DNA from 3 places in the Halomonas sp. CSM-2 genome. Region 1 is predicted to be linked to each of the others. Evidence: predicted binding sites of a transcription regulator. Region 1 holds the regulator's gene; each other region holds the start of a gene.

What was found. Region 1 encodes FliA, which starts transcription of late flagellar genes. Its sites were predicted from a motif close to CTAAAGTTNNNNNNNNNNCNGCCGATA; they were not measured.
Region 2: a site for FliA is predicted at 5,903-5,929, ahead of B7L15_RS06715 (MbtH family protein). Genes of this name have one in related genera too.
Region 3: a site for FliA is predicted at 4,014-4,040, ahead of B7L15_RS16060 (FliC/FljB family flagellin). Genes of this name have one in related genera too.

What each region holds. Positions count from the first base shown of each region.
Region 1 is NZ_NBYR01000003.1:45,378-55,090, forward strand. Features, by position in the region: gene flhB (flagellar biosynthesis protein FlhB) at 1-156, shown strand, start outside; gene flhA (flagellar biosynthesis protein FlhA) at 153-2,234, shown strand; gene flhF (flagellar biosynthesis protein FlhF) at 2,274-4,445, shown strand; gene B7L15_RS03030 (hypothetical protein) at 4,442-4,999, shown strand; gene B7L15_RS03035 (flagellar protein FlhE) at 5,065-5,472, shown strand; gene B7L15_RS03040 (RNA polymerase sigma factor FliA) at 5,503-6,204, shown strand; gene B7L15_RS03045 (motility protein A) at 6,300-7,118, shown strand; gene B7L15_RS03050 (OmpA/MotB family protein) at 7,124-7,804, shown strand; gene B7L15_RS03055 (hypothetical protein) at 7,811-8,386, opposite strand; gene B7L15_RS03060 (adenosylcobalamin-dependent ribonucleoside-diphosphate reductase) at 8,581-9,713, shown strand, end outside.
Region 2 is NZ_NBYR01000006.1:160,236-169,948, reverse strand. Features, by position in the region: gene B7L15_RS06755 (DUF1513 domain-containing protein) at 1-288, shown strand, start outside; gene B7L15_RS06750 (metal ABC transporter permease) at 304-1,107, opposite strand; gene B7L15_RS06745 (metal ABC transporter ATP-binding protein) at 1,097-1,837, opposite strand; gene B7L15_RS06740 (zinc ABC transporter substrate-binding protein) at 1,977-2,948, shown strand; gene B7L15_RS06735 (ABC transporter ATP-binding protein) at 2,961-3,728, opposite strand; gene B7L15_RS06730 (inositol monophosphatase family protein) at 3,895-4,692, opposite strand; gene B7L15_RS06725 (RNA polymerase factor sigma-70) at 4,898-5,425, shown strand; gene B7L15_RS06720 (FecR/PupR family sigma factor regulator) at 5,557-5,763, shown strand; gene B7L15_RS06715 (MbtH family protein) at 5,993-6,238, shown strand; gene B7L15_RS06710 (thioesterase II family protein) at 6,228-6,968, shown strand; gene B7L15_RS06705 (4'-phosphopantetheinyl transferase family protein) at 6,946-7,704, shown strand; gene B7L15_RS06700 (TauD/TfdA family dioxygenase) at 7,697-8,698, shown strand; gene B7L15_RS06695 (condensation domain-containing protein) at 8,739-9,713, shown strand, end outside.
Region 3 is NZ_NBYR01000020.1:1,670-11,382, forward strand. Features, by position in the region: gene B7L15_RS16055 (O-linked N-acetylglucosamine transferase, SPINDLY family protein) at 1-2,621, opposite strand, end outside; gene B7L15_RS16060 (FliC/FljB family flagellin) at 2,810-3,940, opposite strand; gene fliD (flagellar filament capping protein FliD) at 4,181-5,581, opposite strand; gene fliD (flagellar filament capping protein FliD) at 5,807-7,159, opposite strand; gene B7L15_RS16075 (UDP-glucose dehydrogenase family protein) at 7,365-8,681, opposite strand; gene B7L15_RS20030 (hypothetical protein) at 8,721-9,212, shown strand; gene B7L15_RS16085 (serine hydrolase domain-containing protein) at 9,490-9,713, shown strand, end outside.

The DNA of each region.
Region 1 (9,713 bases):
TACACGGCCGTGGCCGAGGTCATGGCCTGGGCATATCGCTTGAAAAATGTAGCGCAACAAGGAGGCGAAGTGCCGCCTACCCCCGATAATCTGCCGGTGCCCCCGGAAATGGAAACCCCCGGGCGTGGCGCCGGTGGCGATGAGGCCCAAACATGAAAGGCTTTACCCAACTAATGAGTCGGCGTGACTGGGTGAGCGACGTAAAAGTCCAGTTGCTCGCCGGGCCACTGCTGATCCTGATGATTCTGGGCATGATGATCGTGCCCATGCCGCCGTTTGCGCTGGATTTGCTGTTTACCTTCAATATCGCCATGGCCGTCATGGTGCTGATGGTCAGCATGTTCGCCCAAAAACCCCTCGACTTTGCCGCCTTCCCCGCCGTGCTGCTGTTTACGACGCTGCTGCGTTTGTCGTTGAACGTGGCGTCAACCCGCGTGGTGCTGATGGAAGGGCACCAGGGCGGTGCCGCTGCCGGCAAGGTGATCGAGGCTTTTGGGGCGTTTCTGGTCGGTGGTAATTTTGCCGTGGGTTTGGTGGTCTTTTTGATTCTGGTGATCATCAACTTCATGGTTATCACCAAAGGTGCAGGGCGTATCGCCGAAGTGGGTGCTCGCTTCACGCTGGACGCCATGCCTGGCAAGCAGATGGCAATCGATGCTGACCTCAATGCAGGGCTGATTGGCGAGGAAGACGCCAAGAACCGGCGTGCGGAAATTGCCCAGGAAGCCGACTTTTACGGGTCGATGGATGGTGCCAGCAAGTTCGTACGTGGCGACGCCGTCGCGGGCCTGGTGATCATGGTCGTTAACATCATTGGCGGCCTGATGATTGGCATGCTGCAGCACGATATGAGCTTCGGCGATGCCGGTCGCAGCTATATGTTGCTGGCCATCGGGGATGGCCTGGTGGCGCAAATTCCCGCCCTGGTTATTTCGACGGCCGCCGGTGTGACGGTATCGCGGGTCAATACCGACCAGGATGTTGGTCAGCAGATGATCAGCCAGTTGTTCATCAACCCCCAGGTGATGATCCTGGCAGCGATGGTCATGGGCCTGCTAGGTATTGTGCCGGGCATGCCCAACATGGTTTTCCTGCTGTTTACCCTGCTGCTTGCCGGGCTGGCCTGGTTCATCATGCGCCGCCAGGAGCAGGCGCTGGTCAAGGAGGAAATCTCCGCCGCACCACCGCCGACCCAGGAGGCGCCTGAGGCCAGCTGGGAAGATGTCCAACTGGTCGATACACTCGGCCTGGAAGTCGGTCATCGTCTGATTCCACTGGTCGATTCACGACAAAAAGGCGAGTTGTTGGCGCGGATTAAAAGCGTTCGTAAAAAGTTTGCCCAGGAGGTCGGCTTTCTGCCGCCGGTAGTGCATATACGCGACAACCTGGAGCTGTCGCCAAACGCTTATGTGCTGTCAATGAAAGGCGCCGAAATTGGCCGTGCCGAGGCGTATCCGGGCAAGTGGCTGGCGATTAACCCGGGTCAGGTGTCCGGGGAACTGCAAGGCACGCCAACCGAAGATCCTGCCTTTGGCTTGCCCGCGGTGTGGATTGAGTCCAGCCAGCGAGAGCATGCCCAGGTCTACGGCTACACGGTCGTCGACGCCAGCACAGTGATCGCGACGCATCTCAATCACCTATTGCACCGCCACTCGCCGGAAATGCTCGGCCGCCAGGAAGTTCAGAAACTGCTGGACAAGCTGGGCAGCGAGCAGAAGTCGCTGGTGGAAGAAGTCGTACCCAAGGCCATTTCGCTCACGGTGCTGCAGCGTATCCTGCAAAACCTGCTGGATGAAGACGTGTCGATTCGCGACATGCGCACCATCCTTGATACCCTGGCTGAGTACGCCAGCCAGCAGCAGGACGCCAACGAGCTGACGGCTCTGGTTCGTGTGGCCCTGGGCCGAGCGATTACCCAGCAGTGGTTTGCCGGTCAGGATACCTTGAACGTGATGGGGCTGGATGCTCAGCTAGAGCAGGTGCTGGTGCAGGCGATGAACGGCAACGGGGCGATGGAGCCGGGGCTTGCCGAAACGCTGATGACCCAGGCCCAGCAGGCACTGGAGCGTCACGAAAGCAGTGGCGAGCCGCCGGTACTGGTGGTTCAGCATTCCCTGCGTGCGGTGTTGTCGCGGTTCTTGCGCCGTCGCTTGCGCCATATGGCCGTCCTGTCCCAGGCTGAGATACCCGATGACCGCACGCTGCGGGTAACCACTGTGGTAGGGGGCCGCTGATGCCAGCGTCACTATTTGACTCACGCCCAGGGGTAATACATGAGTGTTAGACGTTTCGTGGGCGCCAACAGTCGCGATGTGATGCGCCAGGTGCGTGAAGCGCTGGGTGACGACGCGTTGATTGTCGCGAACCGGCGCACTGAGGGCGGCGTTGAAATTCTCGCCATGGCCGACGAAGCCGTTGATCATTTCGAGCCTTCGCCCCCTCCCGCCAACGAGCCACCGGCTGCGCCGAAGGATCCGCTGGAGTCGATGAGTGAGCGCTTACTGCGCGAAATGCAGGATATGCGCTCGCTGCTTGCTTCCCAACAAACCGACCGTAGCACAACACCCACTGCCTCGACCGCCAGCGGGACAGAGCGTTGGCGACAGCTGCTTTGCGGTGTTGGTTTCAGCCGCGAGCTTGCCGACGACATCCTGATGGACCTGCCGGGCTTCCTGTCGGCGCAAAGTGCGGACAGCGAGCAGGCACTGCCTTGGTTGCGTGAGCGCCTGATGGCACGACTGGCCGTGCTCCAGGATGAGCCCGAATTTTTCGATCAAACGGGCATTGTCGCCCTGGTTGGGCCCACCGGGGTTGGCAAGACGACCACGACCGCCAAGCTCGCGGCTCGCTTTGTCATGCGCCATGGGACCCGTCCCGTCGCCCTGGTGACCACCGACAGCTTCCGTATCGGCGCTCATGAGCAACTGCGCATCTACGCGCGCCTGCTGGATATCCCGATGTACGCGCTGGATGCGGAGCAACCCATCGACGACCTGCTGAATCGTCTGCAGGGCAAACAGTGGGTCATCATCGATACCGTGGGCATGAGCCAGCGCGACCAGCGGGTCATCGAGCAGATCGCTCACTTGCAGGGTGGTCGCTCCAACGTCAGGTTGGTACTGCTGCTGAATGCCGCCAGCCAACCGGAAACGTTGGAAGAAGTGGTGATGCGCTATCGCCAGGCTGCCCGTGCGGCAGGTGCTGAACTGGATGACTGCATCATCACCAAGCAGGACGAAGCGGGACGTTTGGCCCCTATCCTGGATATTGTCATGCGCCATGGCATGCGCGTGCTGTTTGGTTCCTATGGTCAGCAGGTCCCCGAAGATATGGCGGTGGCGGACCCGGCTACCCTGGTCGATCAGGCGCTGAATACCGACGCGGCCGGGTCAGGCAGTGGATCTCCATCCGCCGCACCGCTCAGCATGCCCCGCTGGTCACGGGATGTGCTGGGCCAGGGGCGTCGTCTGTCGTCGCTGTTTGCGCGTCTGCGCGAGCGCATGGTGGGCTTTGAGCGTCTCGAAGGCGTCTGGGATATCGCTAACCTGCCCAGCGTGTTGCAGGATCAGCGTCTGGACGAGCTTCTGGAAGGGTACCCACCGCCCCAACACATGCTGGGCATGGCCTGGTCGCCCCGCCGCAATGAACGCGGCTGCGATTGGGCGATGCCGGATATAGGACTGGATGCCGAGGGCGCCTGGATGGCGCTACCCTGGCTTCAGCACCGCCAGCCCGCTGGCTGGCAACCGCGCATGACCACCTTTAGCGAGCGCGATGGCGTCGCCGTGCACCTGCTGCCGTCATTACCCGATAGCGAGGCGTTGACCTGGTTAGAGCGCCAATACCTGACCTGGGTCAGCCTGGCACCCCCGGCACTCAGGGTAAACTTGCACGGTGAACGCTATGCGCTGCGCCAGCTGTTTGCCGAGAGTACGCTCAATCACCGCGTCAATGTGCGCTTCCGTGGCCAGCCGATGGCGCTGTGGACGGCCTATGCCGAAGTTACCGACAAAGAGGGGCGGGCGCTGCTGGCGTGGTATGGCGAAGTCCGTGACCCCGAAAGCGCCAAAGTGGTCACCCGCCGTTACTGGCTCACCCCCGCGCGATTGGGCAATGAGGTGCTGAGCCTGCTGGTGACCCAACTGCAGAGTGAAAGCCTTGCGGCGCTGACACGGCGTGCCTGGCAGCAGCTCAAAGACGCCGATAGTGGCGACGTAAGCCCTGAAGTGCGCCTGTTGATGGCCAGTGGCATTGCCGCCATTGCCGGGCACCTTGATTGCGCCGAGGACGAGGTCGCCGGTGCATTGCACGGTGATGTGCTGAACCTGCTAAGCAGCCGTCGCCGTCGGCGGGATACGGCATTGCTGGATGCGCTGGTATACGCCTTTATGGCCCGTGATGCGATCCGCCAACTGGGCGGTGTTAATCGTGAGGGCCTGGCATGAGCGCACAAGACCAAGCTTCTGGGCTGCGCAAGTGGGCGGATCTGCAGCGTCAGCAGCGGGGCGATGAAGCGCCTCCCGAGGCAACGGAATCATCCGGGCCGATGGCCTACCGCTCACCCGTGGTGCCCAGCGCGGCGGCCATGGAGCCGCCTGTCACACCGCCTAAGCCTAAAACGCCGTTAATGGTCACCGGGCTATCAGGTGATGGGCCGGTAGAGGTGCGCAAGGTCAGCGCGCGCCTGGGCCAGTGGGCCGCGCTAGGGCGAGCCTGGGCCGGGGATCCGGCCGACTGGGATATTCGGATCGTGATGCCGGATGAGCCAGAACTGGCGACGCTCAGTCAGCAACATCGTCGCTGGGCGTTGTGGGTCAGCAGCGATGCCGATGCATTTGGGCGCATGTACCAGCTATTGAAACAGCTGCGGCAGCATAACGGCCCGCAACGCTTGTTGGCACTGCACGAGCCTCACCTGCCCAGGCAAGGCCTATTGGCCAACCTGCAGCAAGCGGCCGGCCACTATCTTGACACTGAATTGCTATTGCTGGCCCGCTAATGGCAGCTAACGCCGGTAAAGCGTCTAATAATCGGGGTTAATCCGCTCATGAGAAGGAACGATGCATGCTAGGCTATTGGCGTCATGCGATTAGCATTTTGGTACTAGCCCTGGGACTCGGTTCGTTTGCTCAGGGAGCGTCCAGCAGCTGGGTGACACATGTGCCGGGGCTCATGGTGACCATGAGCGACCGCGCCAGTCGCAGTGAACCGGTTCGTCCTCCAGCGGGCGCTACCACGCCAGCGGCGGTCATCGAGCGAGTCCAGTGGCAGTACCAACACGCGCCCGGGGCAGCGCTACAGGCATGGTTATGCCACCCCGAGCGCTGTGTGTCATTATCGGGCATGCGTGGGGAGACCCGTGCTTTATCAGGCATAAGTGCGACAACGCCCCTGCATTTTCAATTTGCGCTAAACCCAGGGCAGCGTCCCGTTAGCGTTAAAGGGTTGCAGATGATAGTGAATTACCAGTGAGCACAGGTGGTTTAGCCGCGAGGCAATAGGATGTACACAGCACAAGGCAGGATCAAACAAAGTGAGCTGATGACGGAGTATATGCCACTGGTGAGACGTCAGGCCTTGACGCTTCAGGTCAGGTTGCCGGCCAGCATAGAGCTGGATGACTTAATCCAGGCAGGCATGATGGGGCTACTGGAAGCTCTGGGACGTTTCGATGCCACTCAGGGGGCCACCTTTGCGACGTTTGCCAGTCAGCGCATACGCGGGGCGATGGTGGACGAATTGCGTACCCGTGATTGGCTGCCTCGCAGCGTCCGTCGTTCGGCGCGGGCCGTTGATGAAACCGTCAGGCGTTTGGAGCAGTCGCTTGGGCGTCCCCCCGAAGAAACGGAAATCGCTGACGCCATGGAGATGCCGCTGGGCGACTATCAGCAGCTATTGCACGATACCAATAGCGGGCAGTTGCTGCCCTTTGAAGAGCTGGTGGCGGATGGCAGCGAACCGCATAATCGCGAAACCGTGAGTTCGCCGTTTGACCACTTGCTCGATGCCCAGCAGCGGGAAACCCTGGTGGCGGCCATTGAGGCCCTGCCCGAGCGTGAAAAGTTGCTCATGGCGCTGTATTACCAGGAAGAGCTCAACCTGAAAGAAGTGGGCGCTGTTCTCGGCGTCACGGAGTCACGCGTTTCCCAGTTGCATAGTCAGGCAGTCAGCCGTCTGCGCGCCAAGTTAAACGACTCGGTTTAGGGGCTTTTGACGTCACTGCCAGGGCAACGGCGATTGGCTGACGTTTTAGCGCTCGGTGCTGATAAGCCCCGTTATATTGCTTTAAGGAGCACGACATGAACCCATCGACGCTGATCGGTATTTTCGCCAGCATCCTGTTGCTGGTAAGCGTCCTGTTTTTCACCGCCGAATCGCCGGATAGCTTCCTCAACCTGCCCGGGCTCGCCATCGTGGTCACGGGCACACTTGCCGCTACCTTTATCAGCTATCCCCTCAAGGAAGTGCTGCGGGTGGTGCGTCTGGTCGGGCTGGTCTTCCGGCGCGAAAACACCTACGTGCGTGATGATATCAACGAGTTGGTGGCCATGTCCCGGCTGTGGTTCAAGGGCGATGTCCGCGCTGTTGAACGAGAGCTCGAAAACACCCGTAATCCGTTTTTGCGGACCGGCATTCAACTGGTGATCGCCAACACCAAAGAAGACGAAATCTTCGATATGTTGCGCTGGCGTATTGCGCGGCTGAAGGCGCGTGAGCATGCGGAAGCCCAGATATTCCGCACCATGGCCACTTATGCGCCCGCTTTCGGCATGATTGGCACCCTGGTGGGACTGGTCAATATGCTGGAAGTCATGGACGCCGGCAATCTTGATGTGATCGGCCCGCGCATGGCGGTGGCGCTGCTGACCACCTTCTACGGTATCCTGCTGGCCAATCTGGTGTTCAAGCCTATCGCGGTAAAGCTCGAGCGACGCACCGAGGAGCGCCTGATCACCATGAACATGGTGCTGGAAGGGATCTCCCTGATTACCAAGCGGCGGTTACCTTCCTTTATTGAAGAAACGCTCAATTCCTTTGTCGCCAATTACCATGACGAAATCCGCGAGCCGGAGGTCAAGAAGCCGCGCGCCTCGAATAGCGCCCCCGCTAAGGGGTAGTCGGCATGTTGGACCGGGATACCCGCCATACATTGGAAGCGCCACTGCCCAAGGACAGTGGCGACGATGGCTGGATGACCAGCTATCTGGATGTATTGACGCTGTTGCTGACCTTGTTTGTCTTGCTGCTCTCGCTGGCGCCACCCGGCGGTAACGATGCCGGATCGCAAGCCAGCGTCGTTGAAGCATCTCCCGGCGCGATTGCCGACCTGCCTCTGGCGTCACTGGCGGCCGGGATCGAGCCCCGTCATAGCGGCCTTAAGCCACGCTTTGAGGGTGTCAGTATCCCCGGGGTGGATGTCTCCCAGGGGCGGGAAGGGGTGACGCTGCGCATCAACGACAACCTGTTGTTCGATAGCGGCCGGGCGCAACTCACCGGGCAGGGCCGTGACCTTGTCGAAAGTCTTGTCGAGACGCTCAGCGCCTTTGATGGACAGGTGTCGATCGAAGGCCATACCGATAACGTGCCCATCGCGACCTCGCACTTTCCTTCCAACTGGGAGCTATCAGCAGCACGGGCGATCGCAGTGGTCCGCCACCTGGATAGCCAGGGGCTCGAGGTTGATCGCATGCGCGCCGTTGGCTATGCCGATACCCAGCCGATCGCAAGTAATGCCACGGCGCAGGGGCGGGCGGCCAACCGTCGTGTCGAACTGGTACTCAGGCAACCGCCAACCCAGGAGTAACCCCTACTAAGACGCATCCCGGCACAGGCGCTGCATCCTTGCCAGTGCCTCTCCCGCGCCCTCCAGGCTGAATATCATGTACCAGGGGTCTTCATCTCCCTGATCAAAACCCAGGAAGACCTGTTCACCAACACTCATGTCGGCGATCAATTGATCGATATCGTTGAGATAAAAGTGGGCATAAAAGCCGTTATCGCCACGCTCGGTGATAAATTCGGCGACGCTGTGAATGCGCTCTCGCTCATCGACGCGTAGCCGCGCAGGCACCTGATTAACCGCTTGGCTTTCGCCCTGAGCGGCCTCCAGCTCGACACGCATCTCCAGCCAGGGTAAGTCGCACACGCCCTGGGTGGCATTGATACTCAAGGTGGCATCGGAATAGCTGTGCGCTTCCACGGCACGAAAATGCCGCTCGTCACCGAGGGTCAATGACATCGACTGCCAATGCTCATGGGTTTGGTCGTCTTCGACGTTAAACGACACGGCATGAGCCGATGGCAGCGATAACACCAATGCCGCGCCAAGTGCAGAGTAAGCAAGTGCGGAATGAAAACGCGATATCAACGGCATGAGCAGGCCCATCATCTGGAAAACCCTTAGCCTATCGTCTGATGCTCGGGGACAAAAGGCTAACGCGCTGATTTTTCTATATATGGTAGAAAAAATATCAAAAAGCAGCCGATATAGTGGAAAGTCAGGGCTATACTTCATCCGGTTGCCTCGTATAATCGCTTTGACCAAGTGCTATTTTCACCGCCGCTAAGGAGTTTCGCGACATGAGTACTGCTACCCAGGCTATGAACACCTCTAACGATGTCCCGCTGCAGGCGCCGTCGCGGGAAATTTGGGATGCCAAGTATCGTCTGAAGGATCGCCATAGCCAACCGGTGGATCAGGACCTGGGCGCGACCTTCGAGCGTGTAGCGAAAGCCTTGGCGGATGTAGAAGGTGACAAGGCGCAAGAGTGGCTGCCCAAATTCCGTTGGGCGCTGGAAAATGGTGCGGTTCCTGCAGGTCGTATTCTCTCCAATGCCGGGGCTGACGCCTATAAGCCCGCGGTAAGTCTGATCAACTGCACCGTGTCGCGCACCATCCGCGATTCGATGCGCGATATTCTGGATTCCGTGGTGGACGCAGGGATGACGCTCAAGTCCGGCGCCGGTATCGGCTACGACTTCTCCACGCTGCGCCACAAGGGCGCCTTTGTGTTTGGTGCAGGTGCGGGCACCAACGGCCCCCTGGCGTTCATGGATATCTACGACAAGATGTGCTTTACCGTCGCCTCGGCGGGCGGCCGCCGAGGCGCCCAGATGGGCACCTTCGATGTTGGCCACCCCGATGTGCGTGAGTTTATCCAGGCCAAGCGCGAAGCGGGGCGGCTGCGTCAGTTTAACCTTAGCCTGTTGATTACCGACGAGTTCATGGAGGCCGTCAAGCATAACACGGACTGGCCGCTGGCCTTCCCGCTCCACCCCGGCGAGAAAGAAGACGTCAGCGCCGAGGACATCATCTACCGTGACTGGCCGGTAGTTGAAGACGGCTACACGGTCGACGATGAAGGCCGTGTGGCCTGCCGCATTGTCGAGGTGATCAAGGCGCGGGAACTGTGGGACACCATCATGTCCTCGACCTACGACTATGCCGAGCCTGGGTTCATCCTGATTGATCAGGTGAACCGCATGAACAATAACTGGTTCTGCGAAGATATCCGCGCCACCAACCCCTGCGGTGAGCAGCCGCTGCCGCCGGAAGGCGCTTGCCTACTGGGCTCGGTCAACCTGACCCAGTTCGTGATTGAACCGTTCAGTGACCAGCCGCGCTTTGATTGGGATCGCTACCGCAAGGTGGTGGCGATCTTCACCCGCATGCTGGATAACGTGGTCGAGATTGCCGGCTTGCCGCTGCCCCA
Region 2 (9,713 bases), on a different contig from region 1:
GTCACCGCCAGCCTGCACCAATACACCGCCAGCGTCGCGTTTAGCTGCGTCTCGACCAATGTTCTGGTGACTGCCCCGCGCGGCAATCGGGTGCTGCTGCTGGATGCTGAACAAGGCCGTCTGACCACCAGCCTGGAACTGCCCGACGCCGCCGGCGCCCGCTGTGATGGCAACGGCGGCTTTCTGGTCTCCTCCGGCCAGGGCGGGCTCTACCGGGTAATCCCTGGCTCGGCAACGCCCGAGCTGCTGGCCAGCCTGGAAATCCGCTGGGATAACCACCTGACCTGATTAGCGCTGACCTGTTTAGTGCTGACCTAGGTAGCGCACGCCTTGCATGGCGATCGTCGAGAGCAGGAAAAACCCAGCGGCCAGGGTGACAATGGTCGGGCCAGTCGGGGTATCGAAGAGGTAAGCCGCTTTAAGCCCCGAGGTGACCGCCAATGACGCAATGCCTGCCGCTACCAGGGCCATTATTTCGGGGGTTCGGCAGAAAGGCCGGGCCGTTGCGGCGGGGATAATCAACAGGGCGGCAATCAGTAAGGCACCCACAACCTTGAGCGCCACCGCCACGACCATAGCGAGAGAGAGCGTGAGAACTAATTGCTCCCGGCGTGGCTGAATGCCGCTGGCGTGGGCGAGTTCATCGCTGAGCGTGGCGGTCAGCAGTGCCGACCAGCGCCAGCCGAGTAACGCCAACACCATCAGCGTGCCGCCCCCGATGACCCATAAGTCGTCTTTGCCAACGGCCAGAATATCGCCAAATAGATAGGCATTGAGGTCGACACGTACGCCCGATATAAACGAAACGGCAACCAAGCCAATCGCCAGGGCCGAGTGCGCCATGACCCCGAGCAGGGTATCCATGGCATAGCCACGTCCGCTGAGCAACGTCACGCAGGCGGCCATGGTCAGGGCAATCATTAACACGCCTGCAAAAATAGAGATATCAAGCAGTAACGCCAATGCAACGCCGAGAATGGCAGCGTGAGCCGTTGCATCGCCGAAGTACGCCATGCGTCGCCAGACCACAAAGCAACCGAGTGGCGCGGCGGCAAGGGCGACGAAAAGGCCCGCCAGGGTCGCGCGCCACATGAAATCATCCAGCATGGGCAGCTTCCTCGTGTTGGTGGCGATAAACGGCGAGCATTTGGGCTGTCTGCTCGCCGAATAACGCCTGATAGTCGGGGGAGGAGGCAACCCGCTCGGGTTTGCCCTCGCAGCAGATGTGGCCGTTCAGGCACAACACATGATCAGCGGTGCGCATCACCACATGCAGGTCATGGCTCACCATCAAAATCCCGCAGCGATAGGATTGGCGTACCTCTTCGATCTTTTTATAGAAGTCAGCGACGCCTCGATAATCAAGCCCTTGTGTGGCTTCGTCGAGAATCAGGATGTCGGGCCTGTTGATGAGCGCTCGGGCCAGCAACACGCGTTGCAACTGCCCGCCGGACAGCTGGCTCATCGCCGCATTGTGTAACCCTTCAACCCCGGCATTTGTCAGCGCCTGGTGCACATCGTCCCGGAGGTGGGGGTGGGGAAGGTTAATAAAGCGCGAGACGGTGATGGGGAGCGTCGGGTCTAGATGCAGCCGTTGGGGCACGTAACCGATATTCAGGCCTGCGTCGATTTCCACACGGCCTGACGTTGGCTTGATGGCGCCCACCAGCGTTTTAACCAGCGTGGATTTTCCCGACCCGTTGGGGCCAATTAACGTGACGATTTCTTCGCGATGCAGCGCCAGGTGGATGTCTTCAAGAATCGGTTTTCCCCCGATGCGTACGTTGAGCTGGCAGGCACGCAAAAGGGGAGCGCTAGGGGTAATAGATTGGAGCATCAGCAGGCAAACTCTAGCTTACGTATTAATTGTTATGTTATAACATATATGGTGTGGGCGGCCAAGACAAAGTGCGGCCAAAAGCGCCTGACCATAAGACGACGATTATTTACCTGCTGTTGACCATTAGGAGAGAGCCATGACGTATCGCTTGGCACATTACGCCTTACCGCTGTTGGTGGGCCTTCCCTTGACGGCCTTGGCCGATGTTCCCCGTGTGGCGGTGGATATCCCGCCGGTGCATTCACTGGTGGCCAAGGTGATGGGTGATCGTGGGTCACCCGAGCTTTTCATCCAGCCCGGCGCATCCCCCCACGGTTATTCACTACGGCCCTCGGAAGCAGACGCCTTGGATAATGCCGATCTGGTTGTATGGGTAAGCAACGATCTAACGCCATGGCTATCAGGCCCGGTGGAGAATCTGGCCGGCGATGCCAGGCATCTGGAGTTGATGCGCGTCTCCGACATCAACACCTTTGCCTATCGCGAAGGCGCGACGTTCGATGTCGCTGACCACGACCACGACCACGACCACGACCACGACCACGACCACGACCACGACCATGGTCATGATCATGCCCATCATCACGACGGACAAGACCCGCATGGTTGGATGGATCCTGACAACGCACGGCGTTGGCTCGACGCCATTGCCCAGCAGCTTGGTGAACTGGACCCGGAAAACGCAGATTATTACCGTGACAATGCGGCGAAAGGTCGACAAGCGCTTGAATCACTTGAGCAAGACATCGAAGAGCGCTTGGCTACCAGCGAGAGTACTCGCTTTATCGTGTTCCACGACGCCTATCAGTATTTTGAGAAGGCGTTTGATGTAACGGCAGCGGGCGCGATTTCCATCGGCGATGCCTCCTCACCCAGCCCTGCACGCATTGAAGCTATTCAAACAATGGTCAACGAAGAGGACATTCACTGCGTCTTCAGCGAGCCGCAGTTTAACCCGCAAATTGTCGATGCCGTCTTTGGCGATACCGATACCTATATCGGCGTCATGGACCCCCTGGGCGTTGACCTAACGCCTGGCCCCGAGCTTTACGACGCGCTGCTCAACCAGATGGCGGATGAAATCCAGCATTGCACAAACGCCATGTGACTGGCTGGCGCGTCACTGCGCCACGGCGATATTGTGCTCCCCGTTCGGGTGCTTCATGACCTGCATGGGGAGCCCGTAAATCGCTTCCAAGGTGCTGTCGCACATCATGTCATTGGGGGCGCCGCAGGCCAGTAGGCGGCCGCTGTGCAGCGCCATCAATTCATCGCAATAGCGCGATGCCATGTTGATATCGTGCAGTACGATAATCACCCCGAGGTTTAGCTCATCGCACAGCTTGCGAATCAGCGCCAGGACTTCGATCTGGTGGGCGATATCCAGCGCTGCAAGTGGCTCATCCAGGAGTAGAAAACGGCTGCCCTGTGCCAACAGCATGGCAAGCCAGACTCGTTGACGCTCGCCGCCGGAAAGCGTATCGACCAGACGGTCGGCGAAGTCCTCGGTGTGGGTGAGGGCAATGGCGCGGTCAATAGCGTATTTGTCTTTCTGGGTGTGGCGCCCCAGCAGGCCGTGCCAAGGGTAGCGGCCAAAGGCCACCAGTTCGCGCCCGGTCAGGCTCTCGGCGCTGGGCAGGTGCTGAGGCAGGTAGGCGACTTGGCGCGCGAACTCGCGGTTGCCCCAATCACTCAGCGGGCGCTGATCAAAGTAGATCTCTCCCTGGCTGGTAGGCTGCTGCTGGGCCATGAGCTTTATCAAGGTCGACTTGCCCGAGCCATTATGGCCAATAAGGCCGTAAATCCTGCCTTCCTGAAAGCTATGTTCAATGGGCGTTAGAATCGGTTTTCCATTGATTTCGAAGGTGGCCCCTTTGACCTCGAACATGAATCACTCCTAGCGATGCGTTAATGACCATGGCTCCATTCTAGTGCTAATAGTTCTCATTTTTAACAAAGAAATGGAAAAAAATCACGCGGGAGCGACTGCGCTCTGTGCAGGCGCGCTATCGGTAGGCAGAAGGAGAGGTGCCGATCAGGCATGGCAATGCGGTTTAGTCGTTTTTCATCAACGTCAACAGTTGGCCATGCCGCTCGGGGTGGGCCACAAGCAAGCTATTCCATTCGCCGGGATGTGCCTCACCAGCGAGGTCGGTAACGCTGCAGCCTGCTTCTCGGGCAATCACAATGCCCGCGGCGATATCCCAGAACTCGAGCTTGGCGCCCTGGGACCAAAAGGCATCAAAACGGCCCAGACTGACGTAGGCGATCTCGAGCGCCGCCGAGCCAGGGCTGCGGATGCCAGCCACTTGAGGCATCAGCACGGTAAGCTGGTTGAGGGCCGTGGCGCAGTCGCCTTTGTCATGGTAGGGCAGACAAGTGCTCACCAGCATTTCGGTCATTGGGCGAGGCGAAGGTGTGGTGAGCTTTCGATCATTGAGAAAAGCCCCCATGCCCTGGGCCGCCCAAAGCATTTCATCAAGCAGCGGTTGATAGACAACGCCCATGACGAGCTCATTACCTTTGGTGACCGCGATCGACACCGAAAAATGTGGCACGCCGTGCAGGAAGTTATTGGTGCCATCCAGCGGATCAATCACCACGGTATAGTCGCTATCGGAACTGGGCGTCAGGCCGCTTTCCTCACCAAGAAAGGCAATATCGGGAAAAGCGCTGCCGATACAGTCGATAATGATATTTTCAGCCGTTGTATCGTAGTAAGTCACGAAATCAGACGCGCCCTTTTGCTCAAAGGCAATCCGCCCCTTTTGCGAATATCCTTCGCGCAACAAGGTGCCCGCTTCATAAGCGGCTTGCTTGAGCGTTTCGAGCAGGTCATTGCTATCCAGCATCGTTATTCCCCTGGGCAGAGCGACTGATGCGCCTTGCTGAGCGCATGGTAGCTTCACGATAACCCGCTATCCATGACGCGCCGGTGACAGACACCTGCCTCGGGTTGATTCAGATTGGTCTCACCGATTGACTTACTGCCATTTAACGCAAATAATAACTATTGCCATTTATTCCGTAGTGTCAATCAAGGCAGGAGGCCGAGCTATGGATGTCCACCCCTGGAGCGCTGAATTAGAGGATATTTTCGTCAATCAGCGCCCCCGGCTCCGCTGTGTCGCTGCAAGGGTCCTGGGCAATACCGATCAAGCCGATGATGTATTGCAGGATGCCTACCTGAAAATTTCAGAGGCCACCACGCTGTTTGAGATGAAGCAGCCCATATCCTACGTGTCGCGTGTGGTGCGCAACCTTGCCATTGACCGCTGCCGCCGCTCGGCCTTTGAGTCAACGCTGTTTGCAAAAGAGGAGGAGGGGGATAACGCTTCCTGCGCCTCACACTCCCCAGAAGTGATTGCCATTGATCGCCAGTCTCTGGCCCAGGTGGTGGACGCACTGGATGAGCTGCCCGAGCGAACGCGGCGCGCCTTTGAACTCTACCGTTCGGGAAGCCATACGCAACGGGAAGTGGCTCAGTTGCTGGGGGTTTCCACCACGTCAGTCAACTTCATGATTCGTGATGCGCTAACTCATTGCCGTCTGTCGCTGCGAGGCACGTCGTTGCCAGGCAGATAAGCAGACGTTCGCTGTGCCGCTTTTGTTGTCGCTTTGTTACACTGCCAGCACATAGTGAAAGCGTTGTTAGTAGCAGGCGCTTTCCGGTCCAATGATTGATCGGGCAGCAGTAGCGAGGCTAGACGGTAACGATGAATAACGACAGCGGCGATGAAGCCGTGTGGCAAACAGCCCTGGACTGGCTGATGCGCGAGCATGAAGAAACGTTGAGTGATGCGGATCGCGAGGCGCTCCATGCATGGCTAGCGGCGTCTTCCCAGCATTGCCGGGTATTCCGTGAAGCCGAACAGCTATGGTTGCTGACGGGGATGGTCCCGCGCAGTGATGAGCGTCGCTGACAAACGGTGGTTTTCTCTCCTTCCTGTTTCCTTTTCCATGCCTACTCCTCCCTCTACGACGGTTTAGCGCCTTGTGCGCACCAGGACAGCCTTAAGTCCGACAGGCTGCTGGTCCCAGACTGATTGATTTTCTTTCCCGTTAAATTTTCTGATACCTCACTCGTCATTATGTAATGAGAAGCAATTGCGTTTTATTTCTCATTCCTTAGACAATGGTGAGGTTAGTCCCATGACAAGCTGTTTTGATCGTGAAGATGCCGTCTTCCGCGTATTGGTCAACCACGAAGAGCAGTACTCCCTCTGGCCCGAGTGGAAGGCGATTCCCCCTGGATGGACCGACACCGGTGTGCTCGGCGATAAGCCAACCTGCCTCGACTACGTCGAAAAGACCTGGACCGATATGCGGCCCTTGTCGCTACGTCAGTGGATGGATGAGCAGGCCAACAGCGAGGCGGAGCAGGTGAATGCCGGTTAAGCGCTTGAGACTGCTCTGCCTGCCTTGTGCCGGGGCCAGCGCCACCATGTATCTGCGCTGGAAGCGTCAGTTGCCCGTCTGGGTCGAGGTCTATCCCGTCGAGCTGCCTGGGCGTGGCGAGCGCCTGGGTGAGCCGCTCATCGATGACTTCGAGACCCAGGTCGTGAGGCTGTGCGAAGAGCAGGCAACGCGGATGCGCGGCGACTTTGCCCTGTTCGGTCACAGCATGGGGGCGTTGCTGGCCTACGGCATGGCCGCTCGCCTGCGCGATGTGGGGCGCCCTCAGCCGCGGATGCTGTTCGCCTCGGGCAGCCCGGCGCCTTCAATGCGCGACCCAGACCGCTTGGCGGGCCTTGATAACGACAAAGCCCTGATTGCGGATCTACGCCAGCAGGGCGGCACCCCAGAGGAGGTATTCGAAAGCCCGGAACTGCTACGCCTCACGCTCGATGTGTTGGCAGCGGACTATCGTCTCTGCCGCAGTTTCCGCTATCGCGGCGGGGCGACGCTTGCATACCCCCTACAGGTGCTCGCCGGTCGCGATGACGATATCGAAAGCGAACGCCTGGACGCTTGGCAGCGGGAAGCGGGTGGTGCGTTCGCGTTGAACTGGTTTGGCGGCGGCCACTTCTTTATTCGTCAGCAGCAGGCCCAGGTGCTGGCGACCATCGAGCGCGCGCTTACCCGACGGCTTGAGGAGGTGCCCCATGCAGCGCCTGCGGTTAGCTGAAGGCACCCCTGAGGGCCTTGAAGTCTGGCGCTTGGCGCTTGACCTGAACGCCCCGGTGGCCGTCGACGACGAGCGGCTGCTGAGCCAGGCCGAGTGGCAGCGTGCCCAGCGGCTTCGCCGTCACCCCGATGTCGTCCGCGCTGTGACGACACGTGCTGCCCTGCGGCGACTGCTATCCGCGCACACTGGTATAACGCCAGAAAAGCTGATGTTTACTCAGAGCGCTTACGGCAAGCCAGCGTTGGAAAACGCGGGTGGGCCGACCTTCAACGTTTCTCATTCGGGCCATGTCGCCCTGATTGCCCTCGCCCCCAGCGGCGAGGTGGGGATCGATATTGAGCGCTGCCGCCCCGAGGCCGAACTGGCGCCGCTGCAAGGGCTGGTGCTATCGCCGAGTGAGCAGCTCGGCCACGCACGCGACGGCTTCGCACTGCCCTTCATGGAGCGCTGGGTGGTTAAAGAGGCGGTGCTCAAAGCCCTGGGCCTGGGCATTGCAGAGCATTTGCAGGCGCTCTCGGTTATGCCCGCTCCTGGGCCATCAGGCACCTATCACCTTGAGCACTCGCTCCCCATTTCATCCTCTTTGCAAGCATGGCCGCTGTCAGCGCCGAGTGGCTATGCCGCCGCCCTGGGCTATCTCGACAAAAGCTATGTCGACGCGGGCTGTACCTGCTATGCCCATGGCGCACAGGGCCAACGCGACTCAACGACTTTTCAGGAGATCCATCATGGATAATCAAAGCGCAATCCCAACGCAACCCACCAACGCCATTCCCGAACGTCAGGGGCCTGCTGACTCGGAGCTGCCCATCATGATATCCCCCGCCTACCCGGGGCAGCCACTGCTGGAAGCCTTTGGCGAGTTGCGTGGGGATATTGAATCCCTGGTGACCCGAGTTGGCGGCGTGCTGCTAAGAGGCTTTGATGTGCCCACCGTGGACGATTTTCAGCAGTTTGCCGCCGCCTTAGGTCATCCGCTGCTGAGTTATGAGTTTGCCTCAACACCGCGTTCAGCAGTGTCATCGGGTATTTATACCTCGACCGAATACCCCGCCCATCAACATATTCCCCTCCACAATGAGCAGGCTTATACCCGCGAGTGGCCGATGAAAATCTGGTTCCACTGCGTCACCGCCGCCCCTGAAGGGGGAGAGACGCCGATCGCCGATAGCCGCGCGATTTACCGTCGCATGCCGTTAGAGATTCGCGAGCGTTTCGAACCCGGCATTCTCTACGTGCGCAACTACGGCGATTTCGATATGCCTTGGCAACAGGTGTTTAACACCGAAGACCGCGCTGAAGTGGAGGCATTCTGCCACCGGGCGGGGATTCGCTGCGAGTGGAAACCCGACGGCGACCTGCGTACCACCCAGCTATGTCAAGGCATAGAGACTCACCCGGTTACCGGTGAGCGGGTGTGGTTCAACCAGGGCCATCTTTTCCATGTCTCCAACCTGCAGCCAGAGGTACGCGAGTCGCTGGAAGAGATGCTCGACCCCGAAGACATGCCCCGCAACGTCTTCTTTGCCGATGGCAGCCCCATCGACGACGCCATTTTCGACGAGGTTCGCGGTGTGCTGGCCGACGAAACGGTGATGTTCCCCTGGCAGGCCGGTGACGTGCTGATGCTCGACAACATGCTGGTCGCCCACGCGCGCACGCCGTTTAAAGGGCCACGCAAAGTCGTTGTCGCCATGGCGGAAGGCCACGGCAACCTCTCAAGCGACTGAACGCCTCATCCCACGGCCAGGAATTCCAGCAGGTATACCCATGACTACAAGGCACGCTCAGACAATGAACAGCCACCCGGCCCATCACGATGTTTTTATAAGCTATGTCGAGCACTTGAGCCGTCTGGCCCGGGAAAGACCCGGCGACAGAGCGCTGGTCGTCGTAAATGCTCAAGGCGAGACCATCCTCGACTACGCCACGCTGGAGCGGCGTTCCCGCGCCCTGGCCAGCGAGCTCCAGCAGCGGTTCCCGGTTGGTGAGCGCGCCTTGATCCTGCTGGATAACGACGAACACTACGTGGTGTCGTTCTTTGCCTGCCTGTATGCCGGTGTGATTGCCGTGCCGGTCTTCCCACCGGAATCGGCCAGGCAGCAGCACCTGGCACGCTTGCTGGCCATCGCCGACGATAGCCAGGCGGCCTGTGTGCTCACTTCTTCGGCGATTATCGAGCTGATCGCCTCAGCGGGAAAAGACGTCGGTAGCGCCGAATTGATCCCCGTGGATGCCGTAGATGAGAGCCGCGCTGAGTACTGGGCTGAGCATCGCCCGCAGCGTGACGATATCGCCTTTTTGCAGTACACCTCGGGCTCCACGGCCACGCCCAAAGGCGTCATGGTGAGTCATGGCAACCTGATGGCGAACGAGCGTGCCATCGAGACGGGCTTCTCGATTGGCGCTGACGATGTCTTCGTCAGTTGGCTGCCGCTGTACCACGACATGGGCCTGATCGGTGGGTTGCTGCAGCCCATCTATCGCGGTATCCCCGCCGTACTGATGAGCCCCACTTTCTTTTTGCAGCGGCCGATACGCTGGTTGGAGGCAATTTCTCGTCATGGGGGCACCATCAGCGGCGGCCCCGATTTCGCCTACCGGCTGTGCCTTGAACGTATTCGCGACGAGCAGATTAAAGCGCTCGATTTATCCAGCTGGCGGGTCGCGTTCTCAGGCGCCGAACCGGTGCGACACGCAACCCTCACTGGCTTTATCGAACGTTTCCGCCCTGCGGGCTTCGCC
Region 3 (9,713 bases), on a different contig from region 1:
AGTTGGGCTTGGCGGTCATGGCTGGGAAGAAATAGCGCATCAGCACTTTGCAGTTCCGTGGCCTGTCGCTTTTCTTCGGGTACTGATTCCGGGAAGTAGCCGACATGTTGCTCGTTATTAAAGCGATAAAAGCGGAAGCCGTTGCGGCTTGCCCAGTGCTGTAATTCGGCAAGGCTTGGCTGCCTTTCGTGCGTTGGCTGAAAACTGACACAGGCTTGAATGAGCAAAGTGTCTTTCAGCGCATTTTTGCCGTGTTCAAGAATGCTGGCGGCATCACTAAGCTCATCCAAAATTAGCCAATCTAGACTTGCGAGACCGTTAATGCTATCCAGTGCGATCGTGTTAATGGGCAACTGGGCCAACACCTTGGCGCCTTTTCTATGGCGTTCAGGCAACTGGTTATCTGGCAGTGGGGTGAGCGAGCTGCTTAGCGCCGGTTCCAGGCAGGCATTGAGTTTGGCTGGCTGGCCATCGCCAAGCGAGGTTTGTTGGAATAGTTGGATATGTTCATGCCCAGCGTAGGCCTCTGGGTTTTGAACGTCGCTCGCTGCATCAAAAGCAAGGAGAGCAAAGGCATTGGTTTTGGCAAGCTTTTCTGCCGCGCTGGCTTTAATGAGTTTGGCGCTGTTATCCAGCACAACGAGCTTGCCTATTAACTCCCACTGGAAACTATCGCTTGAGGTAGACTTCTCTGCTGCCTGAATATCCAACAGTTGTTTGTCATCCTCAAACCACAGATCACCTGCCGCATTGAACGATAGCGCTTCTGGGGCTTTTTTCTCACAGTAACGTTGCCAAATGGCACGCATGGCTTGGGTAAAATGTTTGGCAAAGCGCGGGCCATCACATAATGGTGATTGCAGCAGTACCTGGCGTAAGCTGCGGCGAATAGTACTTAAACTTTCTAAATCACTGGCCAGTTCTAGCACGCGGGTGTGATATTCCTCCCAACTATGGGTCACCAATTCTGGCATGCCCGCATGGGTTAGGTGGGTAGCACTGTGACGGCCCGCAAAGGTTGGCCCTGGTAACGTGACGACCGGCACGCCCATCAAGAATGCTTCGCAGGTGGTCAGCCCGCCTGAATAAGGCCAGGGGTCCAAGGCGATATCGGCTTGGTTATAGGCTTCAAGTAACTCGTAGTTGCTGCCAGGACCTTCGATAATTAACCGCTCTCGCTTAATGCCCTCCGCTTCCATCGCGCTGTAAAGACGCTCGCAAAAGGCTTCGCTGGTGTAAGGACGGCCTTTTAATAGCAACTTGGAATTGGGTAGGTCCTGCATAATGCGCGCCCAGCGCGCCAGGGTGACGCTGTTAAGTTTGGTGGGGTTATTAAAGCAAGCCAGCGTGATATAACCATTGCGGTTAGCAGGTAGTTCGGCTAATGGCGGTAGTTTGGCCGGCGGGTCAAACACGATGTAGTCATCCGGCATGCGAATGAGTTTCTCAGTGTAATACGCATCTTCGCCTGGTGGAGTTTCGATGGCATCGCTGATCAAGTAGTCGATCGCCTGCACACCGGTGGTATTGATTAACCCGCCAACCCATTTCACCAGCAGCGGTGCAGGCTGCATGGCCATTACACGCATACGGTTACCGGCATTATGCCCGGTGAGGTCAATCAAAATATCTATTTCATCTTCGCGGATTATTTGGGCAAAATCTTCATCAGAAAGGTGCTGCATGGACTGCCAGTGGTGCACTACCGCTTTAATCCTACGCGTCAACTCATCATTTACCTCGCTAGAGGTATAGGCAAATAACTCTGCTTCAGATGTTGCTAGGTTTCCCAAGCATCGAATAATCATCTTGCCGACGGGGTGCTTGCGTAAACCGTCTGAAAAAAAACCTATACGCAAACGCTTACTCGGCTGAAGGGTGCGCCGTGGCCGAGGTGGAGCTGTTTTCGGGGCGTAGCGCGCTTCCCAGGCTTGAGCCATCTCAGCAATTGCTTCACGGCTTGCCATTGGGTCGTAGTGCATTGCTGTTAGTTGGTTGGAGTAGGGTAAAGGATTTTCAGCTGCGCGCTTAACTGCTTCAAAGTAATAAAAATAGGCATCGTCAATCCGCCCAAGCTCTCGACAAACGTTTCCAGCACCGTTCCAATGAGAATAATGCCCTGGTTGAAGCTTTATTAAGCGCTCATAGACATTTTTGGCATCATCGTAACGGTAAAGGCCTAAATAGATCGCCCCTAAAGCACTTAGTACATCAATGTCATTTGGAGCAATTTGGCGGGCCCGTTCGGCCAAGGCTAACGACTTACCAAAAGCAGCATGATCTAAATAAACCTTAGCGCGTGTAATCAAACCATGTGCCGATGGCTCCCCTACTGACTCAGCCTCATCCAGGTAAGCCAGCGCTTGATAAACGTTGTGACGCTTATAAGCCACATAACCTAACCATTCGTAGTGTTTTGGCTCGCTGGGGGCCAGCTCAGCCGCTTTTTCAAATGCTTTCCGTGCTTCGTCCAGATCGCCATCTTTTGCGGACAGCCGTCCCAACCACTGCCACGCATCCGCGTTCTCCGGGTGCTTCAAGGCATAACGCTTGGCTTGCTCGCGTGTCATGTTTTTTTTATGCAACGGGCGTTTTGACGTGCGGTGTTGTTTGGCTGGCATTCTTAGCGGCTCGGTCGAAAAAAGGCAAACAATAAAAAATTAAGCGTACGCTGCTTACTAGGGAGCTAAAATGAGAAGCAGCCTCCATATTAGCGAGTTATTGGGCGGTTTGGCAGGAACCCAATATAAAAAGCGGGCCCGAAGGCCCGCTAAGTGTTGAGCAATTGCTCAAAATACTAACGAGAGGATTAGCCCAGCAGAGATAGCACGTTCTGCGGCAGCTGGTTGGCCTGCGCCAGTACTGAAGTACCGGCCTGCTGCAGGATCTGGCTGCGCGTCATGTCGGCTACTTCAGACGCATAGTCGGCATCTTCGATGCGTGAACGAGCAGACGCCAGGTTGGTTTCGTTGGTACTCAGGTTAGTGATGGCCGACTCGAAACGGTTCTGCACCGCACCGAGATCAGAACGTAAGGTATCAACAGTGCTCAGCGCAGAATCAAGTGCAGCCATCGGCCCGTCACTAAGCTCGCCGACAACAACTGCCTCATCGGAATTAATATTCACCGTTAAGGAGTTACTCGTTGTGTCACCAGCAGCACCGTCAACAATTGTAAAGTCGCTTGCATCAACAGAAACAAACGCAGTGGCGCCATCAGCATCGGTACCCTGAATGAACCAGTTACCATTTCCATCTTGCTTGAACGCAGTTGAATCAAGAGCATCAGGGGTAAAGTTACCCGCAGTCCCGGCATCGGCTAAGGTCACGTTACCAGCAGTGATGTTATCGCCATCGCCATCTACAATATCACCAGCCGCGTAAGCCGTCAGAGCAGCAGCACCGCCATCAACACCGTTGACGTTGAAGGTATCCAGGCTAAGTGTTTCAGCAGTAATCTCTTCGAGATTCACTGAAATTGTTTCACCATCATTAGCGCCAACTTGGATTTGAAGACCTTGATCGCTGGCCAGTACTTGTACGCCATTGAAGTTAGTCTCTTCAGAGATACGATCAACTTCGTTAAGGCGTTGGTCGATTTCTGCCTGGATAGAGTTCAAATCGTCCTGGCTGTTGGTACCGTTTTGCGCCTGAACAGACAGTTCACGAATACGCTGTAGGTTGTCATTAACCTGGTTAAGAGCACCTTCAGCGGTCTGCGCGACGGAGATACCATCGTTGGCGTTACGCTGCGCCTGGCTTAGACCATTGATCTGAGAAGTCATGCGGTTGGCGATCGCCTGACCGGCGGCGTCGTCTTTGGCGCTGTTAATGCGGAGGCCAGAGCTCAAACGCTCCATGGAAGTCTGCAGGCTGTTCTGCGATTCACGCAGGTTCTGCTGGCCGATCATCGAGGTGATGTTGGTATTGATCACTGACATGGTGTAATACTCCTTGCTTTGGACACTGGCCCTGAGGCCTGCTTTCGGCCACCTTGTGTGCCGTTATATTTATTAACGGCGCGGCAGAGCGAACCTTTAGGGTCAAAGTTAAAAAAACACCAAAATTCGCTAAAAAATTGTTATCAAAAGTAAACACAGCGCTTGCTAGAATTTTGATACGCAAACAGGGCCTTTCGGCCCTGTTGATATGACTTGCTCTATTGCTGGCTAGCGAACGGGTTACTTACGTCCCAACTGATAATCCAGCGCGTCAAACTGTTGGGTGAGATAGGAGCTTGTGCTGTTCATCTGGGCGATCATCGCATCCAATTGGCCGAACTGGGTACGGTAGCGGGAAATAGTGCGATCAATAGTGCTTTCCATACGCTCATAGCGCTCACCAAGGCTATCGATGCGGTTTTCTACACCGCTAATCGCATTGCCCAGGGTGCCGTTTTTGCTCATCAGCTGCTCAAGCGTCGTGCTTAAGCTGCTTGCCAACCCCACTGAGTTCTCATTACCTTCTACACCTGTAAAGAAATCGCTGAGGGAATCGGGGCTGTTTTTGGCCAAATCGCTGACGGCTTCGTCGTCCATTTCCAACGTGCCGTCGCGCTGCAGGGTAATACCTAGCTGGGTTAGTGTGGAAAACTCACCGCCCGCAACACCACCAGTCAATACGCTGCGAAGGCGGTTTTCAATGGTGCGCACAGTACTATCGCCCACCAACTCCGCCGCCACACCTGTCTCACTATCATAATTGGTGGCGGTGCCAATGGTACTTTTGACATCATTGAAAGCTTTAACAAATGCGCCAATCGCTTCGCGTACTTTCAGCGTGTTGCGCTCTACCGTGACGGTGCTGCTAGCGGTTTCGCCCGCCCCTAGGCTTAGCTTGCCTAGGTTCAGGGTCACGCCTTGAATGGCATCTTCAATGCTGTTGCTGGGGCTTGTAATCGCAATGCCGTTAACCGTCAGCGCGGCATCCTGGCCGCTTTGCGCGGTGTCGCTGGCAAAAGGCGGCGTGGCGACGTCAGTGCCACCGGCATCTACGAAGCTGAAACCGGTTACCGAGGCATCCAGGCCCGTCTCGCTGGAGCTAAGGGCCAGGCGGTAGCCTTCGCCGTCAAAAATCACGCTGGCGCTGACGCCCGCGTCTTTCCGTGCGTTTATCGCGTCGCGAATGTCTTCCAGGCTGCTGCCCGCGGCTACGTCGATGTTAACGCTTTCCTGGCCTGCAAAATCGAGCCGTAGCTGGGTGGCACCACCCATATCGAGAGGGGCATCGCTTTCAGTATCGATCAGTCGTTGAGAGGCCAGCGTCCCGGCGGTGGCAAGCGCAGTAACCTCTACCCGGTAGCTACCGGGCATGGCATCCGCGCTGGTGGTGGCCGAAACCTCGTCACCGCGCACGTTGGCCGAAAGGCTCTGGTAGAGTTTGGGATCATTCAGCGCATCAACCGCATCCTGGAATTTATCCATGGACGATTGAATTTTGCCGTAGGCGGAAATCTTGGCTTCCTGCTGTTCCTGCTGGCGGACAATCGGTGCGAGCTTGCCGCGCTCGGCATCGTTCAACTGGTCCAACAGGCTGTTGAGGTCTAGGCCTGAGCCAATACCGAGAGAGGTTATCGTCGCCATACTGGGAATCCTCAGTGTAGAAGGCTAAACCAAACACGTATTGCGCCCATAAAAAGGCCGCCCGTGTTCTGTTTTTATCGATTCTTTAATATATGTTCTTTGCCTATCGGCCAAAGAGCAGGCTTCTTTAACGCCTTTTTGTTGCTTAATGTATCACACTGGCATTGAAAAGCCCGCCAGAAGGGCGGGCTCAAGTTCATGAGTTACGTTGATTCGCGGAGACTATTAGCCACCAGCTTGCGCATCTAGCGCGGCAAACTGCTGAGTCAAGTAGTTACTGGTCTGGTTCATTTCGGCGATCATGCCGTCCAATTGGCCAAACTGGGTGCGATAGCGATCAATGGTTTGACCGATGGACTGCTCCATACTGGTGTAGCGACTGCTCAGTGATTCAATACGGCTTTCACTGCCGCTGATCGCGCCAGTAACGGTACCATTGGTACTCAGCATCTGCTCCACGGTGGTATTCACCTGACCTGCCAGACCAGGATTATCGCCACTGCCCGCGAAGAATTCAGATAGGGCCTGCTGGTCGTTGGCGACGACGTCATTTAGCTTGTCGTTATCCAGCGAGAGCGTACCGTCAACCTCAAGCGAAATGCCGACTTGGCTAAGCATCGAGAAGCCATCGCCCTCTTGCGCCACATCGCCACTCAGCACGCTGCGCATGCGAGACTCAACGGTACGAACCGTGCTGTCACCATTGAGTGGTCCAGCCTGCCCGGTCTCCTGGTTGAAGTTGGTCAGCTCGCCTGTTGACTCTTTCAGCGCGTTATACGAATCGACAAACGACGTGACAGCTTCACGCACGGCAAGAGTGTCCTGCTCTACCGCAACGGTGCTATCGCCCTCGCTTTGCAGGTTCAGCGTAACGCCTTGAATCGCACCCTCGACCTGATTGGTCGGGCTGGTGATATCGATGCCGTTGACGTTTAAAGCAGCGTCGGTGCCATCCTGCAATGTATTTGCTGTATCAGCAGCGAACGGGGCGGCATCGCTAAACGAGAAGTTACTGATAGATGCATCCGCACCGGTTTCTCGTGAGCTTAGTGCCAACCGATCTTGGGTGCCATCGTTGATGATAGTGGCATTGACCCCCGCGTTTTCATCCGCGTTGATGGCATCGCGGATATCTTCCATCGAACTGTCGGCGGCGATGGCAACCGTCGTTTCACTGCCGTCGCCAAAGGCGAACGTCATGTCCTGGGCGGCCGTGGTGAGTGCCGCTTCCGCATCGTCTACACCCTCGGAGGCCAACGTACCCCGCGTGGCCAAGGTATCCACGGTAATGTTGTAACTGCCGGGCATGGCAGTTTCATCGGCGGCAGCGCCCACTGATTCGCCACTGACATTGGTCGACAGGCTCTCGAAGAGGGAACCGTCAGCAAGTGCACTCGCCGAGTCCTGGAACTCGGAAAGCGCACTCTCCAACTGCCCATAGGCCGATATTTTGGTATTTTCGGTTTCTACTTGTTGCTCAATCGGGACAAGCTTTTCGCGTTCAGCGTCTTCAAGCTGATCGAGCAAGCCGTTCAGGTCCAACCCTGACCCTATACCGAGAGAAGAAATAGCACCCATACGCTAACCGCCTTTTTTGAAACGAGTGAAGCAACCGCCTTCATTAACGCCCATCCACTACACCTTACTGGGCTACCGTGTTGCTAACGTTAAATATGTTTATTTCATTACTGATTACTTAGTGACTCGGCTTATAAAGAACAACCTTGAACATTCTAGCCAATTTTTAAGTACCAAAATGTAACCAAGCGTGTGCGAGTGCACGCTATCGCCCGACCCCCAGATACGTAAGCCCCGCTGCCTGGGCGGCGCTTGGTGTAAACAGGTTGCGGCCATCGACCACCACTTTATCGTTTAGCTGGCTGGCCAGCCATTCCAGATCGACGCTGCGAAATGCTTTCCATTCGGTACAGATCACCAGGGCATCAGCCCCTTTGACTGCCTGAATGCGGTCGCCGGCGAGCAGCAGATCGTCGCGGTCGCCGTAAAGGCGGCGGCATTCGGCCATGGCCTCGGGATCGAAGGCCTGCACCTTGGCGCCCGCCTGCCAGACCGCCTCCATCAACGTGCGGCTGGGGGCTTCGCGCATGTCGTCGGTGTCGGGCTTGAAGGCCAGCCCCCACACGGCAATGGTTTTACCCGTCACATTACCCAGCGCTGATTGCAGTTTGGTGAATAGGGTTTGCTTTTGCTGGGCGTTAACCGTTTCCACTGCATTGAGTAGCGCGGGGGTGTAGCCCAGTTGCAGCGCGATGCGCTCAAGGGCCTGCACATCCTTGGGAAAGCATGAGCCGCCGTAGCCACAGCCGGGGTAAATAAAATGGTAGCCAATGCGCGGATCGCTGCCGATGCCTCGGCGCACGTCTTCAATATCCACGTCGAGACGTTCGGCAAGGTTGGCCATTTCATTCATGAAGCTGATCTTGGTGGCCAGCATGGCGTTGGCGGCGTATTTGGTGAGTTCTGCCGCGCGCACGCTCATGAACATCAATTTTTCGTGGTTACGGTTATAGGGGGCGTAGCATTCGTGCATGCGGGCTTTGACGCGCTCGCTTTCAGTCCCGACGATAATTCGTGCGCCGCGGGTAAAGTCCTCAATTGCGGCGCCTTCTTTCATGAATTCAGGGTTGGAACACACATCAAACGGCACATCGACGCCACGGGCAGCGAGGGTTTCGCTGATCGCTGCATGCACCTTCTCAGCAGTACCTACCGGCACGGTGGATTTGTCGATCACCAGCTTGTAATCGTTCATGTGCTGGCCAATGGTGCGCGCAACATCCAGGACGTAGCGCAAGTCTGCGCTGCCGTCTTCATCCGGCGGGGTGCCCACGGCGATAAACACCAGCTCACCATCGCGCACGGCTTGCTCGGCATTGGTGGTAAAGCTGAGCCGCCCGGCGTCGACATTGTGCGCGACAATATTGCTGAGACCCGGCTCGAAGATGGGCACTTCACCGGCATTCAACTGGGCGATCCGCTCGGCGTTAACGTCCATGCAGGTGACCTGATGGCCGACATCGGCCAGGCAGGCGCCTGCGACTAATCCTACGTAACCGGTTCCAAAAACACTGATATGCATGCCGTGTTAACTCACTCATCAATACGGGTGGCGAAATTTATGACGAGCTTATCACGTCATTTGGGCATTGATGACGGGGCGTGGCAGGAAAAACATGGGATAGACGTTGGTCTAATATCGACTTTCGTTTATAATGCACTGCAACACCCCGGCATTGAGCACATAGCATTAAGCATGCGTTTTCAGACGCTCAGTGCTGCCCGGCTAACGTATCAGGAGAAGGAAATGCCCAACGACATGTCCACCGCCAGTCACGTTCAGCGCAGTTTACGCCAGTGTTTGGCCGTCGTGGCAGAGCTGCTTTACGACAACGGGCATGTATTGGAAACCATCACCCTGACCAAACGCGGCCTGAGCAGCAAAGAATTGAAGTTGCTCAACCAGAGCGCGCCGGACTGGGCCACCTGCCAGCAGGTGCTGGAAACCAGCCAAGCGGCCACCCGCAATGAGCAGGGTCGGTTTGTGTTGACCCCCATGGGTCGCGAGCTGATGTTTGATATGTTCGGGGAAGGCGCAGCGGACTGTGCCTAGCCCCTGACACTAACGTCGTTTTTAGCGGATACCTAGAAACGACAGGATAAACAGCACGACCACGACCAGCCCGATGATATAGATAATATTTCTCATAGATGCACTCCTTGCGAATTGCGTGGTTAAAAACGCAATTTGTTGTTGACCTATGTAGCCTAGCAACCCTTCCCAGATTTTGCGTATTCAAGACGTTAGTTGCCCCCTCAGTTAACAAGACTGACTGGAACCCTTACACCGCTGTGGGTTCAAACAGGTTCCTGTTTGTTGAGAGTTTGCCATGCGCTTGTTGATGTCCGCCGCTTTTTTCGCTGCCACGCTGTTCTCCTCCGCCATTAGTGCCCAACCGACGTCTCCCTCACCGCCCAAGGCTGATGCGCTCAGCAACCTGAGCGACGACGCCCGCGGTTATTCACGCTTGCACAGCATTGTGGTGGCCCATCAGGGTCGGATCATTCACGAGCACCACCAGGGCGGCCCGGGGGTTGATGCGCCCGCGAACAT